DNA from 3 places in the Aquamicrobium segne genome. Region 1 is predicted to be linked to each of the others. Evidence: predicted binding sites of a transcription regulator. Region 1 holds the regulator's gene; each other region holds the start of a gene.
The links. The regulator PhoB, encoded in region 1, activates phosphate uptake and scavenging genes when phosphate is short. The targets are predictions, from matches to a motif close to TGTCATNNANCTGTCAT.
Positions count from the first base shown of each region.

Region 2: the regulator PhoB is predicted to act here: its motif matches at 3,874-3,890, upstream of ACFPLB_RS17270 (inorganic diphosphatase).
Region 3: the regulator PhoB is predicted to act here: its motif matches at 2,220-2,236, upstream of ACFPLB_RS00055 (LTA synthase family protein).

Region 1 is NZ_JBHSLL010000056.1:59,757-66,438, forward strand. Features, by position in the region: gene ACFPLB_RS14935 (sensor histidine kinase) at 1-505, shown strand, start outside; gene ACFPLB_RS14940 (hypothetical protein) at 685-933, shown strand; gene ACFPLB_RS14945 (CHASE domain-containing protein) at 1,024-2,634, opposite strand; gene phoB (phosphate regulon transcriptional regulator PhoB) at 2,742-3,428, opposite strand; gene phoU (phosphate signaling complex protein PhoU) at 3,452-4,159, opposite strand; gene pstB (phosphate ABC transporter ATP-binding protein PstB) at 4,199-5,023, opposite strand; gene pstA (phosphate ABC transporter permease PstA) at 5,039-6,370, opposite strand; partial or broken gene pstC (phosphate ABC transporter permease subunit PstC) at 6,367-6,682, opposite strand, start outside.
Region 2 is NZ_JBHSLL010000062.1:105,269-111,950, forward strand. Features, by position in the region: gene ACFPLB_RS17245 (c-type cytochrome) at 1-142, opposite strand, end outside; gene ACFPLB_RS17250 (hypothetical protein) at 139-417, opposite strand; gene ACFPLB_RS17255 (RrF2 family transcriptional regulator) at 615-1,043, shown strand; gene hemN (oxygen-independent coproporphyrinogen III oxidase) at 1,264-2,616, shown strand; gene ACFPLB_RS17265 (hypothetical protein) at 2,690-3,121, shown strand; gene ACFPLB_RS17270 (inorganic diphosphatase) at 3,124-3,831, opposite strand; sul1 at 3,950-4,005, shown strand; gene ACFPLB_RS17275 (SulP family inorganic anion transporter) at 4,073-5,557, shown strand; gene ACFPLB_RS17280 (alpha-hydroxy acid oxidase) at 5,827-6,682, shown strand, end outside.
Region 3 is NZ_JBHSLL010000001.1:6,203-12,884, forward strand. Features, by position in the region: gene rpmG (50S ribosomal protein L33) at 1-125, opposite strand, end outside; gene ACFPLB_RS00055 (LTA synthase family protein) at 262-2,067, opposite strand; gene fabD (ACP S-malonyltransferase) at 2,424-3,365, shown strand; gene fabG (3-oxoacyl-[acyl-carrier-protein] reductase) at 3,409-4,146, shown strand; gene ACFPLB_RS00070 (acyl carrier protein) at 4,343-4,579, shown strand; gene fabF (beta-ketoacyl-ACP synthase II) at 4,608-5,870, shown strand; gene mltG (endolytic transglycosylase MltG) at 6,008-6,682, shown strand, end outside.

The DNA of each region.
Region 1 (6,682 bases):
GCGGCTGCAATCGCTTTCCGCCTCACAGGATATTGTCACATCCTCAAACTGGCGCGGTGCGGGCCTGAAAGAACTCATCAAAGGCCAGCTTGGCTATACCCCCACCAATAATGACGATATATTTCATTTTGAGGGGGCCAATCCTTATCTAAGCCCCAACGCAGCCCTTCATATCGGACTTGCCGTGCATGAACTGGTTGTCAACTCGCTTTCACGCGGGGCCTTGTCACAATCGGGCAATCATATTCATGTGCGCGCCCATATCGACAGACTGGAAGATAAAACAGAGGCAATCTCCCTCACCTTGCAGTGGAATGAGCAGCTTGAATGCCGCAGCACATTGCCATCTCCGCAAGATTTCAGGCGTGTCACACTGGAACGTGTGGTTCCAACCGCCCTGAACGGTCAGGCTTTCTTAACACTTAACAATGGGGAACTGGAATACAGGCTGGTCATTCCAGCCAGCAATTTTGAAACATCAACAGGAGGAGAAAATGAGACCTGAGCCAAAATCACCTTGCACCACGTTTAAAGCCTTTTGCTGTCACATGATTCCATCCGACTGCAAAAGGCTCTAAAATATATTTTCCCTGTAAGGCAATCCACCAGAACCTTGACGGTTTCATTTTATTGGGCAAGTGAATCACCACAAGGCGAGGGTTTTAAAGCGAGAGGAACTATTCCATGTATAAAACCATCATAGTGCTGGCAGCAATTGCTGCCATGAGCGGCTGCACCACCACTGAACGCGATGTTGGCGTTGGCGCGGCTGCCGGTGCGGTTATTGGCGGCATTGCCGGCGGCACCAAGGGTGCGCTTATCGGCACGGCAGTCGGTGCCGGCTCGGGCCTTCTGGTCCGCAATTTGCGCAATGGCTATTGCGAATATCGCGATCCCGATACCCGCCGCATCTACACCGCCCGCTGCAACTGATCTTAGAAAAGTTGCAGACTTTTTAAGATAAGATCATGCGGAAGAAGAAGGTCGGCTCTGCCGGCCTTCTTGTTTCAGCGGCCAGCCTGCTTATTTCAGCGGAATGCGGATTTTCACCTGAAGGCCGCTCGGCAAAAAACGTCGGCTGATAGACCCGCCAAGTTCACGGGTGATATTGACATCAATCAGTTTGGTGCCAAAGCCGATGCTTTCAGGCTTCTGAAGATTTTCCTGTTCCGATTCACGCCAGTTCAAGATCAACATCCGCTTGCGGTGCTGCCCTTCCACCCGCCAGTCAACCTTGAGCGCATCAATCGAATTGCTTGCTTTTCCATATTTCAAGGCATTGGTCGCCAGTTCATGAAAAGTCAGGCCCAGCGCCTGTGTGGCAGCCTCATCGAGTAAAACCTGCGGGCCATTCAACAGCCCCGGCTGAAGATCGTTGCCAAACACCTGCTCCAGTTCAATGCGCAGCAACTCCATAAGATCCACCTTTTGCCAGCGCGAGCGCGTCAGCATATCCTGTGAAGCGGCCATCGCCTGCAAGCGGGCGGTAAAGGATTCAGAAAACTCATTCACATCGGCGGCCCGTGAGGCCGTCTGTCTGGAAATCGCCAATATGCGGGAAATGAGATTCTTGATCCGGTGCTTCATCTCCTGAAGCATCAAATCCTTTTCCAAAAGGCTCTTTTCGGCTGTTTCATGCAGTTTTTCAGCAGCATCATAGGCGCGTTCCCTGTAGCGGGACACCAGCGCAATAGCGACAGCCGACAACAACCCAAACAGGCCAAGCATGACAGGGATCACAGGCGAGGATGGTGGCGAAAACGCAACCGTTGGCTCAAATTTCAAAGCCCACTGGCGGTCAGCCACATTCATATAGCGCGTATCCACAAGGTTCCCCATCGTGATGGCGGGCGTTGCGGAATTGAACATCGGTTTTTCTTCTCCTGTCTGGCTGTCATAAATGGTGACATGGACAGGAAGCAGGGGCATACGCAGCAGCGCCGAATTGAACAACTCATCAGAACGAAACCCGGCATAAAGAAAGCCGTCGGTAAGCGGAGGCGGCGTTTGAGTTGCGGCAAAAGGCCGGGCATTCTTCAACCGCACAAAAACAACAAAGCCCGCAAATGGGTCAACTCCGGCATTTTCACCCAGCATGAGCGGTGCTGTGGCATGTAGAGCGTCATCGCTCATCGCCATTTCCATCGCCTGACGACGGATCGGGTCTGAAAACATGTCATAGCCAATCAACATGTCGCTGGACGGTTTGCGCGGCTCAAAAATCACAACAGGTGCGCGCCATTGCTGATCCGTTTCAGGATAGATTTCGCGCTCCAGCCCCTGTTCCTGATGGATGAGGCTCCTGATCTGCTCCTCATCGCCTGTGCGCGCCAGCCGCAAAGTGCCCAGACCACGCAGGCCCGGGAAATTCACCTTCATGTCCAGCGCCGCAATAAAAGCCTGGAATTGCGGCTGACTGACCCGATTTTCATGTGTATCGAGAAAAGCCTGTGTGGTTTTCAACAGGGTCAGATGCAGATCCAGCCGCGTTTCAATCCGCGAGATCGCATCATCAACAATGGCCTCAAACTTGATACGTGCCGCTTCCTGACTGCCAAAATAGGCAAATCCCGCCATTGCCAGACTGATCAGGGCAATGGCCAAAAAGGTAAGAAGCGGAAAGAGTCTTTTCAACAGGCTGCGTAATCCCTCAATATATAAGGCATTAGTAGCAAGTCCGTGTATCTTGACAAGCGTGAGGTGACAACCACCAGAGCATTTTTGTGAGTACAGAGATGCCCTTATTCCGGCCTGATCGCATAGCCTGAACCACGCACCGTGCGGATAATATCGGGCATAGCCCCATGATTGAGCGCCTTGCGCAATCGGCCCACATGCACATCGACCGTGCGCTCATCAATATAGATTGTCTCGCCCCACACATTGTCCAGCAATTGCCCGCGCGAAAAAACCCGGCCAGGATTTTGCATGAAAAATTCCAGCAACCGAAACTCGGTCGGACCAAGCCTGATCTCAAGCTCCTGACGATAGACACGGTGCTGCTCGCGATCGAGCACAATATCGCCAACCGTAAGCACGGACGACAAAACCTCGGGCTTGGTGCGCCGCAGCAGGGCTTTGACCCGCGCCACCAGTTCCGGCATGGAAAAAGGCTTGACCAGATAATCATCAGCCCCGGTGGAAAGGCCGCGCACCCGGTCGCTTTCTTCACCACGCGCCGTCAGCATGATGACCGGCAAGCGCGCACTTTGCTCGCGCATCCGCAGCCGCCGGCACAATTCAATGCCCGAAATGACCGGCACCATCCAGTCGAGGATCAAAAGATCAGGCACATTTTCCTGCAAGCGCAATTCTGCTTCATCACCACGGGTGATGATCTCGACCTGATAGCCTTCCGCTTCCAGATTGTAGCGCAAGAGAATGCCCAGTGGCTCCTCATCCTCAACCACCATGATACGTGGCGCAATCATTTCCTGCTCCTGAAACCGGCTCAGGCTACGGGCGCAGGCATGCCGGTCTCGTCCTGCTTGGGACGCTCGACAGGCAATTGCGCACCAGTCAGCACATAATAGGCATTTTCTGCAATATTGGTGACGTGGTCACCAATCCGCTCCAGATTCTTGGCGCAAAACAGCAAATGCGTACAAGCCGTGATATTGCGTGCATCTTCCATCATATAGGTCAGCAATTCACGGAAAACGGCGGTATAGCGCACGTCGATCAGTTCATCTTCGTCACGCAACCGCACCAGTCCTTCCGGGTTGCGCGCCTCATATTCTTCAATAACGCCGTGCACCTGTTCCAAAACCAGCCCGGTCATATCCTCAATCGAACGGGCCAGTTCGCGCGGCATGGAGGATTTGCCAACCGCATCGACACGCTTGGCGATGTTTTTGGCCAGATCGCCGATCCGTTCCAGATCACCGGCCATGCGTAGCGCTCCCACAACGGCGCGCAGATCCTGCGCCATCGGCTGACGCTTGCCAATCAGCACAATGGCGCGATCATCCAGCCGCCGCTGATAATCATCCATGATGAGATCTTCTGAAACAACCCGCTTTGCCAATGCGCTGTCAGTAGAAATCAGGCTTTTCGTGGCCTCATCAATCATCGTGCTGGCCAGGTTCACCATATCGCGCACCAATTGCTGGATCTCTTTGAGATCTTCATCAAAGGCGGTTACCGTATGAGTGCTCATCATGCGTCCCTCATCTGTTGCCATGACAGCGGCAAATCCTCAACCGAAGCGGCCGGTGATGTAATCTTGCGTGCGCTTGTCATCAGGATTGGTGAACATCTTCTCCGTCGGCCCTTCCTCAGCCAGATTGCCAAGATGGAACATGGCGGTGCGCTGCGAAACGCGCGCGGCCTGCTGCATGGAGTGGGTGACGATGACGATGGTGTAATTTTCCCGCAACTCGTCGATCAGTTCCTCCACACGCGCGGTGGCAATCGGATCGAGCGCCGAGCATGGCTCATCCATCAGGATGACTTCAGGCGAAACGGCAATGGCGCGTGCAATACACAAGCGCTGCTGCTGGCCACCTGAAAGGCCGGTGCCCGGATCATTAAGGCGATCCTTCACCTCATTGAACAGGCCCGCCCGCTTCAGGCTGGTTTCCACAATGGCGTCCATATCGGCCTTGTTGCGCGCCAGACCGTGAATGCGTGGGCCATAGGCCACATTCTCATAGATCGATTTTGGAAACGGGTTCGGCTTCTGGAACACCATACCGACACGTGAGCGCAACTCGACCACGTCGATATTGCGATCATAAATATCTTCGCCATCCAGCGTGATCTTTCCTTCGACACGGGCTGAATCAATCGTGTCATTCATCCGGTTGAGACAGCGCAAAAAGGTCGATTTTCCGCAGCCGGACGGGCCAATCAGGGCTGTGACCTGATTTTGACGGATTAAAAGATCCACCCCGAACAGGGCCTGCTTGTCGCCATAAAAGACACACACCTTCTCGCCGCGCATCTTGATGTTCTCATTGGTGGCGGGCGCCACATCTGCGCTCATGGCCTTCTCCAGAATGGCTTCATCCATGATATTCATGGTTTTTTCCTTGATCTACCAGCGCCGCTCAAAACGCCGACGCAGCAAAATGGCTATCAAATTCATCGCCGCCAAAAACAGCAACAGAATGATGATGGCGCCTGAGGTGCGCTCCACAAAAGCGCGCTCGGCCTCATTGGCCCACATATAGATCTGCACCGGCAAGGCAGTGGCCGGATCAAGCGGCGTTGTCGGATAGTCGGCCACAAAGGCAACCATGCCAATCAGCAATAGCGGCGCAGTCTCACCCAGCGCCTGCGCCAGACCGATAATGGTGCCGGTCAGGATACCGGGAGCCGCCAGGGGCAGCACATGATGAAACACGGTTTGCATGGGAGAGGCGCCAATGCCCAGCGCACCGGCGCGGATTGACGGCGGCACCGCCTTGAGCGCCGCACGGGTGGCGATGATGATGGTGGGCAATGTCATCAATGTCAGCACCAGACCACCAACCAGCGAGGCTGAACGCGGCAGACCGGCAAAGCCGATAAAGACCGCCAGCCCCAGCAGACCGAACACGATGGAAGGCACGGCCGCCAGATTGTTGATATTGACCTCGATCAGGTCGGTCCAGCGGTTTTTGGGCGCAAACTCTTCCAGATAAATGGAGGCGGCAACCCCGATCGGCAGCGCCAGCACCAGCACGATCAGCATCATGTAAAGCGAACCGATCAGCGCCACACCCATGCCCGCCATTTCCGGACGGCTGGACGCGCCGAAGGTGAACAGTCCGGTGTTAAAATTCTGGGTCATGGCGCCTTGCTCGTCCAGCACCTTCATCCATTCAAGCTGACGGTCCTTGACCTTGCGCCGTGCTTCAGGAACCGACAGGTCAATCTGGCCCTTATTGGCTGAATCGATATCGCCGCTGGCCAGCACCCGGATATTTTGCGTGGTGCCCAAAATGGCAGGGTTTTCCATCACCATGCTGCGCAGTTGCACACGCGCCCCTTGCGAGATCATGTTGGAAAGCTGGCGCAAATCAGCTTTGTTTTTTGTATCGTCAACATCAATGCCAAGCTTTGCAGCAAGCGCATTTCGCACCAGAAGCGGATAATTTGCCCGAACCAGAACGCCCGGATCGCTATCGCGCTGCCCCTTGGGGTCAATGATTTGAGGATCAAAATCAACGGCAAGGCTGATCGAGGTCTGCCAGAAGGCGGTGTAGCCGCCGCGGATGACCGTAAACAGCAATGCGCCCAGAAAAAACAGGCCAATGGCGATGGCGACAAGACCGTAAAGCCGGAACCGGCGCTCGGCATGATAGCGGCGCTTGATGCCAATATCACGGCGTGGCGGCTGACTGGCAGGTGCAGTGCGAGCCTGATCGAACGAAAGGTCGGTCATTCATACTGCTCCCGATATTTGCGCACAATGTAGAGCGCCAGCACATTCATGGCGAGCGTAATGACAAACAGGGTAATACCCAATGCAAAGGCAACCAGCGTTTGCGGCGAGGTAAATTCAAGATCGCCGGTCAACTGATTGACGATCTTGACCGTGATGGTGGTCATTGTCTCACCCGGATTGATGGTCAACCTGGCCGCAACGCCGGCGGCCAGCACAACAATCATGGTTTCACCAATGGCGCGTGAGGCCGTCAGCAACAAGGCGCCGACAATGCCGGGCAGGGCTGCCGGAAGAATGACATTGCGCACT
Region 2 (6,682 bases), on a different contig from region 1:
TGGACGGCACGGCCTGCCCGCGTGAATCGAGGAAGGAGACCGCCGACAGGGCCACAAAAATAAGCGCCATCAGACCAAGGACCGCCAGGGCGCGGCGACGCTTGATCCCCTCATGGCATGGTTGTCCGGGCTTGCAGCTCATGACACGCCCTCCTTGCCATCTGTGGTGGCGCAGCCACAGTCTGCCGGTTGCTGTTCCCGTTCCAGCGCATCATGCTCAAACAATGTGCGCAAACTGTCGAGAAACGCATAGAAAACATAAACGGCAAGCACGAAGCCCACGATAAAATAAGCCAGCCACATGGATTGCGATTCGGGCCAATATTCAAAATCACGCCAATAGGGCCATGACAGCGCCAGACTTGCGCCGCTGGCCACAATAGCGACCGCTAACCGGAACATGCGTTGTGCAGACAATTTTGCCTCCCCTTCCCTTATGGAAGTTGCCTGGTAATCGAAAGGCGATGCCCCCACATCGCCAGATACAGATTTTCCCAGATACAAATTTCCAAGGAGTGCAGCCCAAAATGGACAGGCATCCTTAAAATAGGTATTTAAGATACCTATTCATAATCTTGTTAATTTACATTGTAAATGCCAATTAAGGGGAACTTATGCGACTTTCTGCCTTCACCGATTATGGCTTGCGTGTTCTGATGCGGCTTGCCGACACTCCCGATGAGCCGCTGACCACCGCAGGCATCGCGCAAGAATTCCAGATTCCCTACAACCACCTGACCAAAGTCGTGCTGGATCTGTCACGCGGTGGCTTTGTCATCACCCAGCGCGGTGCAGGTGGTGGCATCCGTCTGGCCCGCCCTGCTGAGGAGATGACGCTGGGTGAAGTCGTGCGTCATCTGGAAAGCCGCTATGACATGGTGGAATGCTTTCGGGCCGATGGGGGAGCTTGCCTGCTTACCCCTCGCTGCCGCCTGAGACCGCAACTGGCTGCCGCCCGCGAAGCCTTTATCCGCGAGTTGGACAAGACGACGATAGCCGCTTGCGCCTATCCCGGACCAGACTCTGAAAAAATTGCAAGTTAAAGTATGTCGCTTTTCTTTCAAATTTCCGCGACCAGACATCAAAACAGTTTGTTCTATATCATAGAAGCGCCTGGGCAACGGAGCTAGAGACACATTATCGCGTTCGCCAATCTTGCATCCGGCACCTTAATATGCATTAGAAATGCATAATTATAAGATGCCTGACGGGAAGCCGTCCATGCAAAAGGCAACAGACCAGTGATCCATGGAGAAAGTGCTTATGGAACCGTCTCTGCTGCAAAAATACGGCGAAGCCCGCCTGCCGCGCTATACAAGCTACCCCACCGCCCCGCATTTTTCGCCTGCCGTCAATGAGGAAACCTATGCCGACTGGCTGGCAAATCTGCCAGCGGATGAGCCGGTTTCACTTTATCTCCACATCCCCTTTTGCCGGGCCATGTGCTGGTATTGCGGCTGCCACACCACCATCACGATAAGAGACCAGCCCATCATCGACTATCTGGCGATTTTACGCGCCGAGATCGAGACGGTTGCCACTAGGGCAACGCAAGGGCTGCCTGTCGAAAAAGTCCATTTCGGGGGCGGCACACCAACCATTGTCGAGCCGCAGGATTTTATCGCGCTGGTTGATCTGCTGCGTCAGCGTTTTGACTTTCGGCCCGACAGTGAACTGGCGGTCGAGATTGATCCGCGTACCTTGACCTCTGCCATGGCGGAGGCGCTCGGGCAGGCAGGCATCAACCGCGCCAGTCTGGGTGTGCAAAGCTTTGATCCCGTCGTGCAAAAGGCTGTCAACCGCATCCAGAGTGAGGAACAGACCTTTGATGCGGTCAGGAATTTGCGCGCAAGCGGGGTTGAGAAGATCAATTTCGACCTGATCTATGGCCTGCCATATCAGACCATTACCTCTTGTGTGGAAACGGCCAGGGCAGCAGCCGCCATGCGCCCCGACCGCTTTGCCGTGTTTGGCTATGCCCATGTGCCGTCCTTCAAGAAGCACCAGCGCATGATTGATGAGGCAGCCCTGCCCGATAGTTCTGCCCGCAGCCAACAGGCGCAGGCCATTGCACAAACTTTGATTGATGCAGGCTATCGTCAGATCGGCCTTGATCATTTCGCGCTGCCTGAAGACGATCTGGCGGCAGCACAAAGTGCTGGAAAACTACGGCGTAATTTTCAGGGCTACACAACCGATAATTGCCAAACACTGATCGGCTTTGGCGCCTCGGCCATTGGCCAGACCGCACAAGGCTATGTACAAAATGAAGTGGCGCTTGGCCGTTATGCCGAGGCCGTTTCCTCCGGTCGGCTGGCGACCGCCAAGGGCTATCGGATGACGGTGGAAGATCAGGCGCGCGCTGCCGTTATCGAGCGGCTGATGTGCGATTTCTCAGTCGATGTCCCGGCGGTTCTGGCCCCCTTTGGCCTTGATCCGGCGCTGCTTCTGGAAGGCAACCCCGCGCTTGCCACACTGGCTGGTGAAGGGGTCGTTGAACTTTCAAATGGCACGGTCAGCGTGCGCGCTGATCATCGTTTTCTGGTGCGCGTCGCTGCTGCTGCTTTTGATGCCTATCTGGCAACCTCACCGCGGGCACATGGAAAGGCTGCATGACCTGCATCTTGCAAGCCGCCCAAAACAGGTATTTATAATGCATATTTTACAACAGCTCTTATGAGGCGCGCCCATGTCGGAATTTCTGGAACTGGTCAACCGCCATACCGATCCGCACCACACTGATCTGCACCATACTGGCAACACCGCAGAAGAAACGGCTACGCATAGCGCAGCCATTGTTGCCCGATTGGCGGATATGCTCAGGCAGGCACAATTAGAGTGCATGTGTGAAACGCAGCTTCAGGAAACATTGACGCATTTTGCAGCGCTGGAGCAGCGTCGCGCTACAGACACGCATTTTCTCAACGCCCGCGACCGTCGCGAACAGATCGAGACGATGCTGTATTTCCTGAATGATCTGGATGAGTTGGGGCCCGCAGAGCAGGACCGCAGCGTCTATGCCGATATTGCGCTTTTATTTGAAGACATTGCCCGGGCTGCGCATGAAGGTGCGTATTCAATGTGGCAATTGGCGCAGCGCACAACCCGGGAAACGGCCTGACCCTATTTGGAGGGTTTGAACTGTGCCGCAGCAGCATCAAAGACCTGACGTGCAACTACAGCGTCTTCAAAGCCCTGTGAAACCATTCCCCCGTCGGGGCCCTTGTAATTGGCAAACCACAGGCCGACGATCTCGCTTACAGCGGGAAATTCCTGATCCAGTTGTTCCATGCTCTCAATATGAGCAAACGGGGAATCTGCTGTCAGAACCGCAATGAGCTTGTCGTCCTGTTCGCCATCGTCGAGCATTTTCAAAACACCGATCAGGCGAACACTGACAACCTCCCCGCGCGGCACAGCCTGCCCCAGAACAATGACATCAAGAGGATCGCCATCACCGCCAAGTTCTTTCGGCAGTGCGGTTCCGGGGATTGCGCCGTAATTACCCGGATAGCCGAGATAATTGACGATTCGCGGCTTCTCATTTTTGTATTCCCAATAGACAGCCTTTGGATTGTCCTTGCTGACTTCCCACTTGGCCGAGGTTCCTGTTGGAATTTCCACGATGGCGCGAACCGTTCCGTCCTCATTCAAGGGGGCAAGCTCCATCAACTCCTGTGTTCCGACAATGGTATAGTCATCGGTGGGCTGCATGGCATTGGTGTGGCGTGTGGTATCGGCAAAGGAAAGCCCGCCAATTGTTTGCGCATGGGCGACCGGCGAGAGTGAAAGGACCGCGCCAGCAAAGGCCAGGGTAACCAGCTTGTTCATAGATGTCTCCAATCATTTACCGTGGCTGGCTAACCGATAAGTATGACAGGGCGTTGACACTTGTGCCTTGCCCCCGCTTGTCAGAAACATGCCAATATGGCAAAGCCGTTGCACTCACCCTGGACCCGGTGAAACTCCGGGTGGCTCTTCCGGCCGCCGATCCGCCGGACACTCCAGACAAAACTCAGCCTGATTGCCCGATACGTTCAACGTGATCCGGCAAGGCTGTAATTATGTGCTAATGTTTTCTGCTCAAACAATTCACCGCAACTGGTTTTCCAATATCCGTGCCGATATTCTTTCAGGCATTGTTGTCGCGCTTGCGCTGATCCCTGAAGCGATCGGGTTTTCCATTATCGCCGGTGTTGATCCGCGCGTCGGCCTTTATGCGTCAGTAGTCATCGCCATCGTCATTTCCTTTACCGGGGGGCGGCCCGCGATGATTTCGGCGGCAACTGCGGCAACAGCAGTGCTGTTTGGCACGCTTGTTCGCGAGCACGGGCTGCAATATCTTCTGGCTGCCACCATCCTTGCCGGTATTATCCAGATTATTGCAGGCTGGCTGCGTATCGCCGAGATCATGCGCTTTGTTTCCCGTTCGGTGATGACAGGCTTTGTCAATTCGCTGGCCATTTTCATCTTCATGGCGCAACTGCCCGAATTGATCGGGGTGACATGGGAAACCTATGCACTGATTGCCGCCGGGCTTGCCATCATCTATCTTTTCCCGCGATTGACCACCAAGATCCCGTCGCCTTTGATCTGCATCCTTGTCCTGGCCGGACTGACGATCACGCTGGGCATTGATATTCGCACCGTTGCCGATCTCGGCGAATTGCCAAATGCTCTGCCGGTTCTGCTTTTTCCCGATGTCCCGCTTAATTTTGAGACGCTCCGGATCATCTTTCCCACTTCGATTGCCGTCGCCGCCGTCGGTCTGCTTGAAAGCCTGTTGACCGCATCCATCGTTGACCAGATGACCGACACCAGCAGCAACAAGCACCGTGAAAGCATCGGTCAGGGCCTTGCCAATATCGCCAGCGGCTTGTTTGGCGGCATGGGCGGCTGCGCCATGATCGGGCAATCGGTGATCAATGTCAGGTCAGGCGGGCGCACACGGCTTTCAACTCTCAGTGCGGGGAGTTTCCTGCTGTTTTTGCTGATGTTGCTGGGCGATCTGGTCGGCCTCATCCCGATGCCTGCTCTCGTTGCCATCATGCTCATGGTGTCTGTCAGCACCTTCCGCTGGTCGTCGCTTGCCGATCTTGCCCACCATCCCCGACGCTCCAGCCTCGTCATGCTTGCAACGATGACCACCATGGTCACAACCCAAAATCTGGCGCTTGGCGTCGGCGTCGGTGTGCTTTTGTCCGGCATTTTCTTTGCCTGGAAAGTGGCGCAGATTTTTCGCGTTACCTCCACCCTGTCAGAAGATGGCAGGCACCGGCATTATCATATCGAAGGCCAGATCTTTTTTGCATCCGCAGATAAATTTCTTGCCGCCTTCAATTTTGCTGAGCAACTCGATGGTGCAACGATTGATGTGAGCAAGGCTCATATCTGGGACCTGACGGGCGTCAACGCCATCGACACGGCAGTGCTGAAACTGCGCAAGGCAGGCATGACTGTCGAGGTTCTCGGCCTTAATGACGCCAGCGCCACCATTATGGACAAGCTCGCCATGCATGACCAACCCAATGCCATGGAGAAGGTTCTCGGGCATTAAGCCTGTTTCCCGAAACTTGAGAACCAGTTTCGAGATAAAGATTTTGATTTATCCGTACTTGTGCGGACACTCACCAAATAATGTCGACAAATAATAATTTATTGTATACACAGCGCAGGGCGCAATGATAACTGGCGCAGTGCTCAAATCTAGCTCAACGCCCTTGGTCACAGTCTCAAGGGGGAGTTTCCGTTTGACGGCTACAAAAAAATCTCCGGTTACAACTGCGAGAAAAGACTGGTGGCCTGATCTTGTCCGGGGAGGTTGACATGGTGGTTTCAAAACAAGATCAGACGCAAGGTGGCTCAGGATGGGGCGCTGGCGCTTCAACCAGCACTGAAGCAGCACTCCTCAGACGCTATCCCGGCCTTCAAGCCTTGATGAAACGTGCAAAGCAACGGATTCCAAGGTTTGCTTTCGACTATCTTGAGGGCGGCGTCGGCAATGAAATCTGCATCGAACGCAACCGTCAAGCGTTCGATGATATTGAAATCATTCCTCGCTATGGCCTTGATACAAGCGCGCCAAACCTGACCACCTCGCTATTTTCCTGCGATTATGCGATGCCGCTTGGCATTTCTCCCATGGGCCTGTCGGGCCTCGTCTGGCCGAAGGCCGACGAAGCCATGGCCGCAGCGGCAGAAAAATCCAAAATCCCGTTCGTGCTGTCCATGGTCTCCAACACCGACATTGAGGCCATCGCCCGCATCGCCCCAAACGTGGTGTGGCTGCAACTCTATGCTGTGCCGCAAGACGATTACCGCGTAACACTGGACATGGTCGACCGGGCTATCAAGGCAGGTGTTCATGCTCTGGTGCTCACCCTGGATACGCCTATGCGCCAAAAGCGCCTGCGCGACCTCAGCAATGGCTTGACCGTACCTTTTCGGCCGACCTTAAAAACAGTCTATGATGTGGCACGCGCCCCGGAATGGGCACTTTCCACGCTGCGCCACGGGCAACCGCGTTTTGCCAATTTCATTCCTTATGTAAACGGAAGGCGTCGGCCTGGTGATGTTGCCGGTTATGTTGACCAGCATATGTCAGGGGCCTTCACCTGGGATCTGATCGAGCGTATTCGCCAAAAATGGAAAGGGCCACTGGTCCTTAAAGGTATCCAGCATC
Region 3 (6,682 bases), on a different contig from region 1:
ACCGGATCATATTTGCGGAAGGACAGCTTGTCCGTCTTGGTGCGGCTGTTCTTGCTGGTCACATAAAAGAAACCGGTGTCGGCGGTCGAAAGAAGCTTGATCTTGATATTCGCGGCTTTTGCCATGATGCTCGTCCGTTTATTATCCTGGGGTTATGCCGCAACGATACGGGGCGGCGCCCGGAAGCGGAAACTTGGGGCGACACATACTCGTTGTGCCCGTAATGTCAAGTCTTGCGCCTGTTATTCCTTGCAGCTTTGCCTAATTTGCAGAAGCGATCCTGTCGCCCACTGTCTCTGGAAAGAAGACGGGCGCAGCATATTGCTTGCCAAACATCATGTCATATTGAAGATGATGAAAATTGCGGATCGGGGGGGCAATGTGTTTGGCCTGCGCCCAGTCTGTTGTCGCTTCCTGTGTGTCGGAAAGCAGCAGCGAGCGCTCCACGACATGATAATGCCGGTAAAGATCGCCAAGAAAGCCGGTGTAATAGGGGTGACTGATCCCGGCCAGCTTGAGCACATGCAGCGGCAGAAAGGCCGGACTGAGCGCGTCCATATCATCGGCACTGCCAGAACGGTTCGACCAGATTACCAGCGGTGTGGAGCGGTTCTGGAGCATGTTTTGTGGTGTGTCCTTGCGGGGGGCGACATTGGTTTTTAAAAAACCTGTCTCAACATAGGTTGGCCCCAGCGGCGGCAGATGGTCGCCAAAAAACGCAATGATGGTTGGCCGTTCACGCTTTTGCGCCCAGTCAATCAGGCGTTGCAATTCGTGATCCGCATCGGCTGCTCCTTGCGCATAGCTGGCCAGTGAGGCACGTGCCCGGTCGCTGATTGCGTTATGATTATGTGCCTGAACGTCAAAGGCGGCATCGCCATAGCGGTTGGCCTCGTAAGGCCCGTGATTTTGCAGGCTGACGGCAAATAAAAATAATGGATTTTTTGCAATGTCAGCGGTGCTGATGATTTCGTCGGTCATTGCCGTATCGGAAACCAGTTTCCCGCGTTTTTGCGTGTGCGCCATGGTCTTGTCAAAGCGAAACTCGTCAAAGCCGAGCGCTTTATAGGCGTTGTTGCGGTTCCAGAACCAGTCCGTGCCGGGGTGAAGGGCCAGCGTCTGATAGCCTTGCGAGCCCAGAAATGACGCCAGGGACGGAAGTGGTTTTCTGATATATTGCTGATAGGGAATGCTGCCTGCAGGCAAAAAAGCATTGGAAAAGCCGGTCAGCGCTTCAAACTCGACATTTGCAGTCATGCCACCGAATTCAGGCGAAAACACTTCACCCGATTGCAATCTTCGTGTGGAAGAAATCGGATCAGGGGTGATGGTGATCCCCGGCAGCTTGCCCGCATCCCAAAATGATTCGCTCATCACCATGATGATGTCGGGATAATCATCGGGCAGGGCTGTGTTTACTTCCGGCCTTGCGATGGATTCGATTGCTTTGGCTGAATAGCCGTTTGGTGCGGAAACATGGGCCATCGGCACATTGAGCGCAAAGGCCAGCGTAAAGCCATTTGAGGCGTAGTTTTCCTTTTGATCCCACATCATCGGAATAATTTGAAGCCGGTCGCGGGTCCAGGAAAATGTCCCGTAATCCATGAGTGAGGCAAAGAAGGCCAGCATTGGCAGGACAAGGATCAGGCGGATGATGCGCCCTTTATAGCCTATGCGCGGCACATGAAGGCGAATGAAGCGCCAAATATAAAACAGGGCTGCCATTGCCAGAACCGGCGCTATTGCCAGAGCCATGCCAGCCCATGGGCGCTCGCCGATGAGAAGCGGCAGAAGTTCAAAAATCTGGCGGGCAAAAAGAATATCGGTCGGAAACAGCGGGTCGCCGAGATAAAGCGATTTTTGGTAGCCAATAAAGGCAAGGGCCAGCGTTACAGGGGCAACAATCAGCATCCCCAGCCAGTTGCGCCCGGCAATCGCATCAAGCCCGTATAACACCAGTGCAAACACTAAAATTGTCGTCCAGCCGGGCTTGTTGGTCTGCATGAAAAAGGCAACCGTACTGCCAAGGTCTCCACGAAAAACCCATTCAATGGCAAAGACCAGCATGGCTGAGGCCAGCACTGTCAGGCCCGCATGGCGCAAGGCGGCGTCAAATGTCTGACGCTTATTCACACAAGCGGTTTCAATGTCTTGCAAGGATTGATTGCCCAAACTGGTTTTGCTGTTGCCCAAATTTACTTCCCCTTTGCGTGGTCACCTGTCACGCAACTGTCATAAATATGTCATGTAGAGTATGGGGTGGGATGAAATTAGGGAAAAGGCGCGAAACAATGATGTTGCGCTTTAACGATTTGTGATCTTTGTCTAAATCGCTGTAATAAGGTCGTAGCTGTCAGGCGGGCTTGACTTGGCTGACCACAATGCGCGACACGCAAGGCGAAAGTTCAAGATCGGGGCCGATTATGACCATCGCATTCACCTTTCCGGGGCAGGGCAGTCAATCTGCGGGCATGGGCAAAGACCTGGCGCAAGCCTTTCCACAGGCGCGTCAGGTGTTTGAGGAAGTCGATGAGGCGCTGGGCGAAAAGCTTTCCACGCTGATTTTTGAAGGGCCAGACGACAAACTGATATTGACGGCCAATGCGCAACCGGCGCTGATGGCGGTCTCGCTGGCTGCGATGCGCGCCCTGGAATCGCGCGGGTTTTTACTGAAAGACAAGGTGGCCTATGTGGCCGGTCATTCGCTGGGCGAATATTCGGCGCTGGCAGCGGCAGGTTTTGTGTCTGTCGGGGATGCTGCACGGCTGTTGCGCATTCGCGGCAATGCCATGCAGGCGGCCGTGGCGCCCGGTGAAGGCGCAATGGCGGCCATTATCGGGCTGGCGCAACAGGATGTCGAATCGGCCTGTCTGGAAGCCGTGCAAGGCGAAGAAGTCTGCCAGATCGCCAATGATAATGGCGGCGGCCAGCTTGTTATTTCAGGCAGCAAGGCAGCAATTGAGCGCGCCGCTGCATTGTGTACGGAAAAAGGGGCAAAACGCGCCTTGATGTTGCAGGTCTCGGCCCCTTTTCATAGCGCGCTGATGGCTCCGGCGGCTGAAATCATGCGTGAGGCGCTGGCGGATGTGCAGCGCCATGTTCCCTCTGTTCCTGTCGTGTCAAACGTCTCGGTGGAGCCGACGAGCGATCCTGATCTGATTGCGCAGCGTCTGGTTGAACAGGTGACGGGTCAGGTGCGCTGGCGCGAGACTGTCGAATGGTTTGGGGCCAACGGCATCACCTCATTGTATGAAATTGGCGCTGGAAAGGTGCTTTGCGGGCTTGCACGGCGTATAAATCGCGATATCGCTGTCAGTTCCATTGGAACACCAGCCGATGTGGATGCAGCGCTTGCCGCTTTGTAAATAGGGTTGGACAGGCTGTTGGGCAGCGTCGAAGGAGACATGAATGTTTGATCTGACGGGTCGCAAGGCATTGGTCACGGGGGCTACCGGCGGCATTGGCGAGGCGATTGCCCGCCTTTTGCACAAGCAGGGCGCTGTGGTTGGCCTGCACGGTACGCGCGTTGAAAAACTGGAGACGCTGGCGACAGAACTGGGTGACAGGGTCAAACTGTTTCCGGCCAATCTGGGCGATGCAGCCGAGGTCAAGGCGCTTGGCCAGAAAGCCGAATCCGAGCTGGAAGGCGTGGATATTTTAATCAACAATGCCGGGATCACCCGCGACGGATTGTTTGTGCGCATGAGCGATGCAGACTGGGATGAGGTTATCAACGTCAATCTGTCGGCTGTTTTCCGGCTGACCCGCGAATTGACACATCCGATGATGCGCCGTCGCCATGGCCGCATCATCAATATCAGTTCGGTTGTGGGCGTTACCGGCAATCCAGGACAAGCCAATTATTGTGCTTCAAAGGCGGGTCTTATCGGCTTTTCCAAGTCTCTGGCGCAGGAAATCGCCACCCGCAATATTACGGTCAATTGCGTTGCCCCCGGCTTTATCGAATCAGCAATGACCGATAAGCTCAATGACAAGCAAAAGGATGCCATCATGTCGGCCATTCCGGCCCGGCGCATGGGGACGGGCGATGAAATTGCGGCTGCTGTTGTCTATCTTGCTTCGGATGAGGCATCCTATATTACAGGCCAGACCATTCATGTGAATGGTGGCATGGCGATGATCTGAAGGGGGAACTCCTGAGGACAGCAGGCTTTTTGCCTTGGATATGGGCGCAACATCATGTAATGCGACCCCCAATCTTATGAGATTTGTCGAAGATCCTGTATTTTGCAGCGTTTCCGACAGGACTATCTTTTCAACTTGATTAGCGGCACAACGACCGCTAACGAAGACCAAGCAAACTGAAGACGAGGATGCCCAAATGAGTGACACCGCAGAGCGCGTTAAGAAGATCGTTATCGAGCATCTCGGCGTCGACGCCGACAAGGTGACCGAGCAGGCCAGCTTTATCGACGATCTGGGCGCTGACAGCCTCGACACGGTCGAACTCGTGATGGCCTTTGAAGAAGAGTTCAGCGTGGAAATTCCTGACGACGCTGCCGAGACAATTCTGACTGTCGGCGATGCCGTCAAGTTCATCGACAAGGCCTCTGCCTGATCTTTCAGGCGGATACTGATTTTTAGACATGCGGCGCGTTGTCGTTACAGGTCTTGGCCTGCTTTCACCCTTCGGTATGGGTTACGAGCATGGATGGAAACAGCTTCTGTCCGGTCGTAGTGCAGCGCGCCGTGTGACTGAATTTGAAGTGGACGATCTTGCGTCAAAGATTGCCCACATCATTCCCCGTGGCGACGGAACCAACGGAAGCTTTAATCCGGAATCGGTTCTTGAAACCAAGGAATTGCGCAAGATCGGCGATTTCATCCTTTACGGGATTGCTGCTGCCGATGAGGCGCTTGAAGATTCAGGTTATATGCCAAAAACAGAAGACGAGCGTTGCGCCACGGGCGTGATGATCGGCTCTGGTATTGGTGGTGTTGATGGCATTGCTGAAAATGCCCTCCTGTTAAACGAGCGCGGACCGCGCCGTATCAGTCCCTTTTTCATTCCCGGCCAGATCATCAATCTGATTTCCGGCCAGGTCTCCATCCGTTATGGCCTTAAAGGTCCAAATCATGCTGTTGCAACCGCATGTTCAACCGGCGCGCACGCTATTGGTGATGCGGCAAGGCTGATCATGCTGGGGGATGCCGATGTGATGCTGGCAGGTGGTGCAGAAGCCCCGATAACGCGGCTTTCGCTTGCTGGTTTTGCTGCCTGCCGTGCGCTTTCAACCACACGCAACGACACGCCTGAAAAGGCCTCGCGCCCTTATGATCGCGATCGCGATGGTTTCGTCATGGGGGAAGGGGCTGGCGTTATCGTCTTGGAAGAGCTGGAACATGCCAAAGCACGTGGCGCCCATATTTATGCAGAAATCACCGGCTATGGCCTGACGGGTGACGCCTATCACATTACAGCCCCCACCGAGGATGGTGATGGTGCGCTTCGCTGCATGAAAGCGGCACTCAAGCGTGCCAATCTTGCGCCCGCTGACATTGACTATATCAATGCACACGGTACCTCGACCATGGCTGATACGATTGAGCTTGGCGCGGTCGAGCGTCTGCTCGGGGAGGCTGCATCAAAAGTTTCCATGTCCTCCACAAAGTCATCGATCGGCCATCTGCTGGGCGCGGCAGGAGCTGCGGAAGCCATTTTTTCTGTTCTTGCCATTCGCGACAATATCGCACCGGCAACGATCAATCTGGATAATCCTGAACGCGAAACACCTATTGATCTGGTGCCCAACACGCCGCGTAAACGCCAGATCGATGTGGCGCTGTCCAACTCTTTCGGCTTTGGCGGCACCAACGCTTCATTGATTTTCCAGCGTTTTAATGGCTGATGAGCGGTTAGGAGATTTCTTGTTTTCGTGAAAACAGGAAATGCTCCAGGCACCCAGCACTGTCGAATATCGCGAATTTTGCCATATTCGCTCCTACTGTGTCGGAGAGGAATCATATGACTTCAGACCGGGGCGCTATGAACACCACTTCCGAAAACAACGAATTTGGCCAGGATGCCAGACCACAGGGCGGGCCGATCGTTCCAAAAACCGCAAATGAAGCCTTGCGGCCGGAAAAAGGTACGCCGCCTCCAGCCAGACGCTCACGCAAATCCCGTAGCCAGATCATTGTTTTTCTCAATTTCATGATCTCGCTTGTGCTGATGGTGATGATTGGCGCCGGGCTTGCTGTTTATTTTGGCAAAAAGACCTTTATTGAGGCCGGTCCTTCTGCTGCTGGCGATACATTCCTCGTCAAACCCAATACGGGAGTGGCACAGATTGCCGAGCAGCTTGAGCGCCGCGGGCTGATCAGCGATGCCCGCATCTTCCGGTTGGGGGTGCGCGCCTATAAGAATGATCAGGCGCTCAAGGCCGGTGAATATGAAATCAAGCCTCATGCCTCGATGCGTGACATTATGGACCTGCTTAAAAGCGGCAAGTCAGTTACCTATGCAGTGACGATCCCCGAAGGGCTGACCGTTCATCAGGCTTTTCAGCGCATCGCCAGCCATGAGGCGCTGGAAGGGGAGATGCCTGCGGAATTGCCGCCGGAGGGCAGCATTGCAACAGATACGCTGCGCTTTACCCGCGGCGCGACCCGCCAGCAGATGATTGCCAAGCTCACGGCTGCCCAGAAAGCGCTTGTTGAA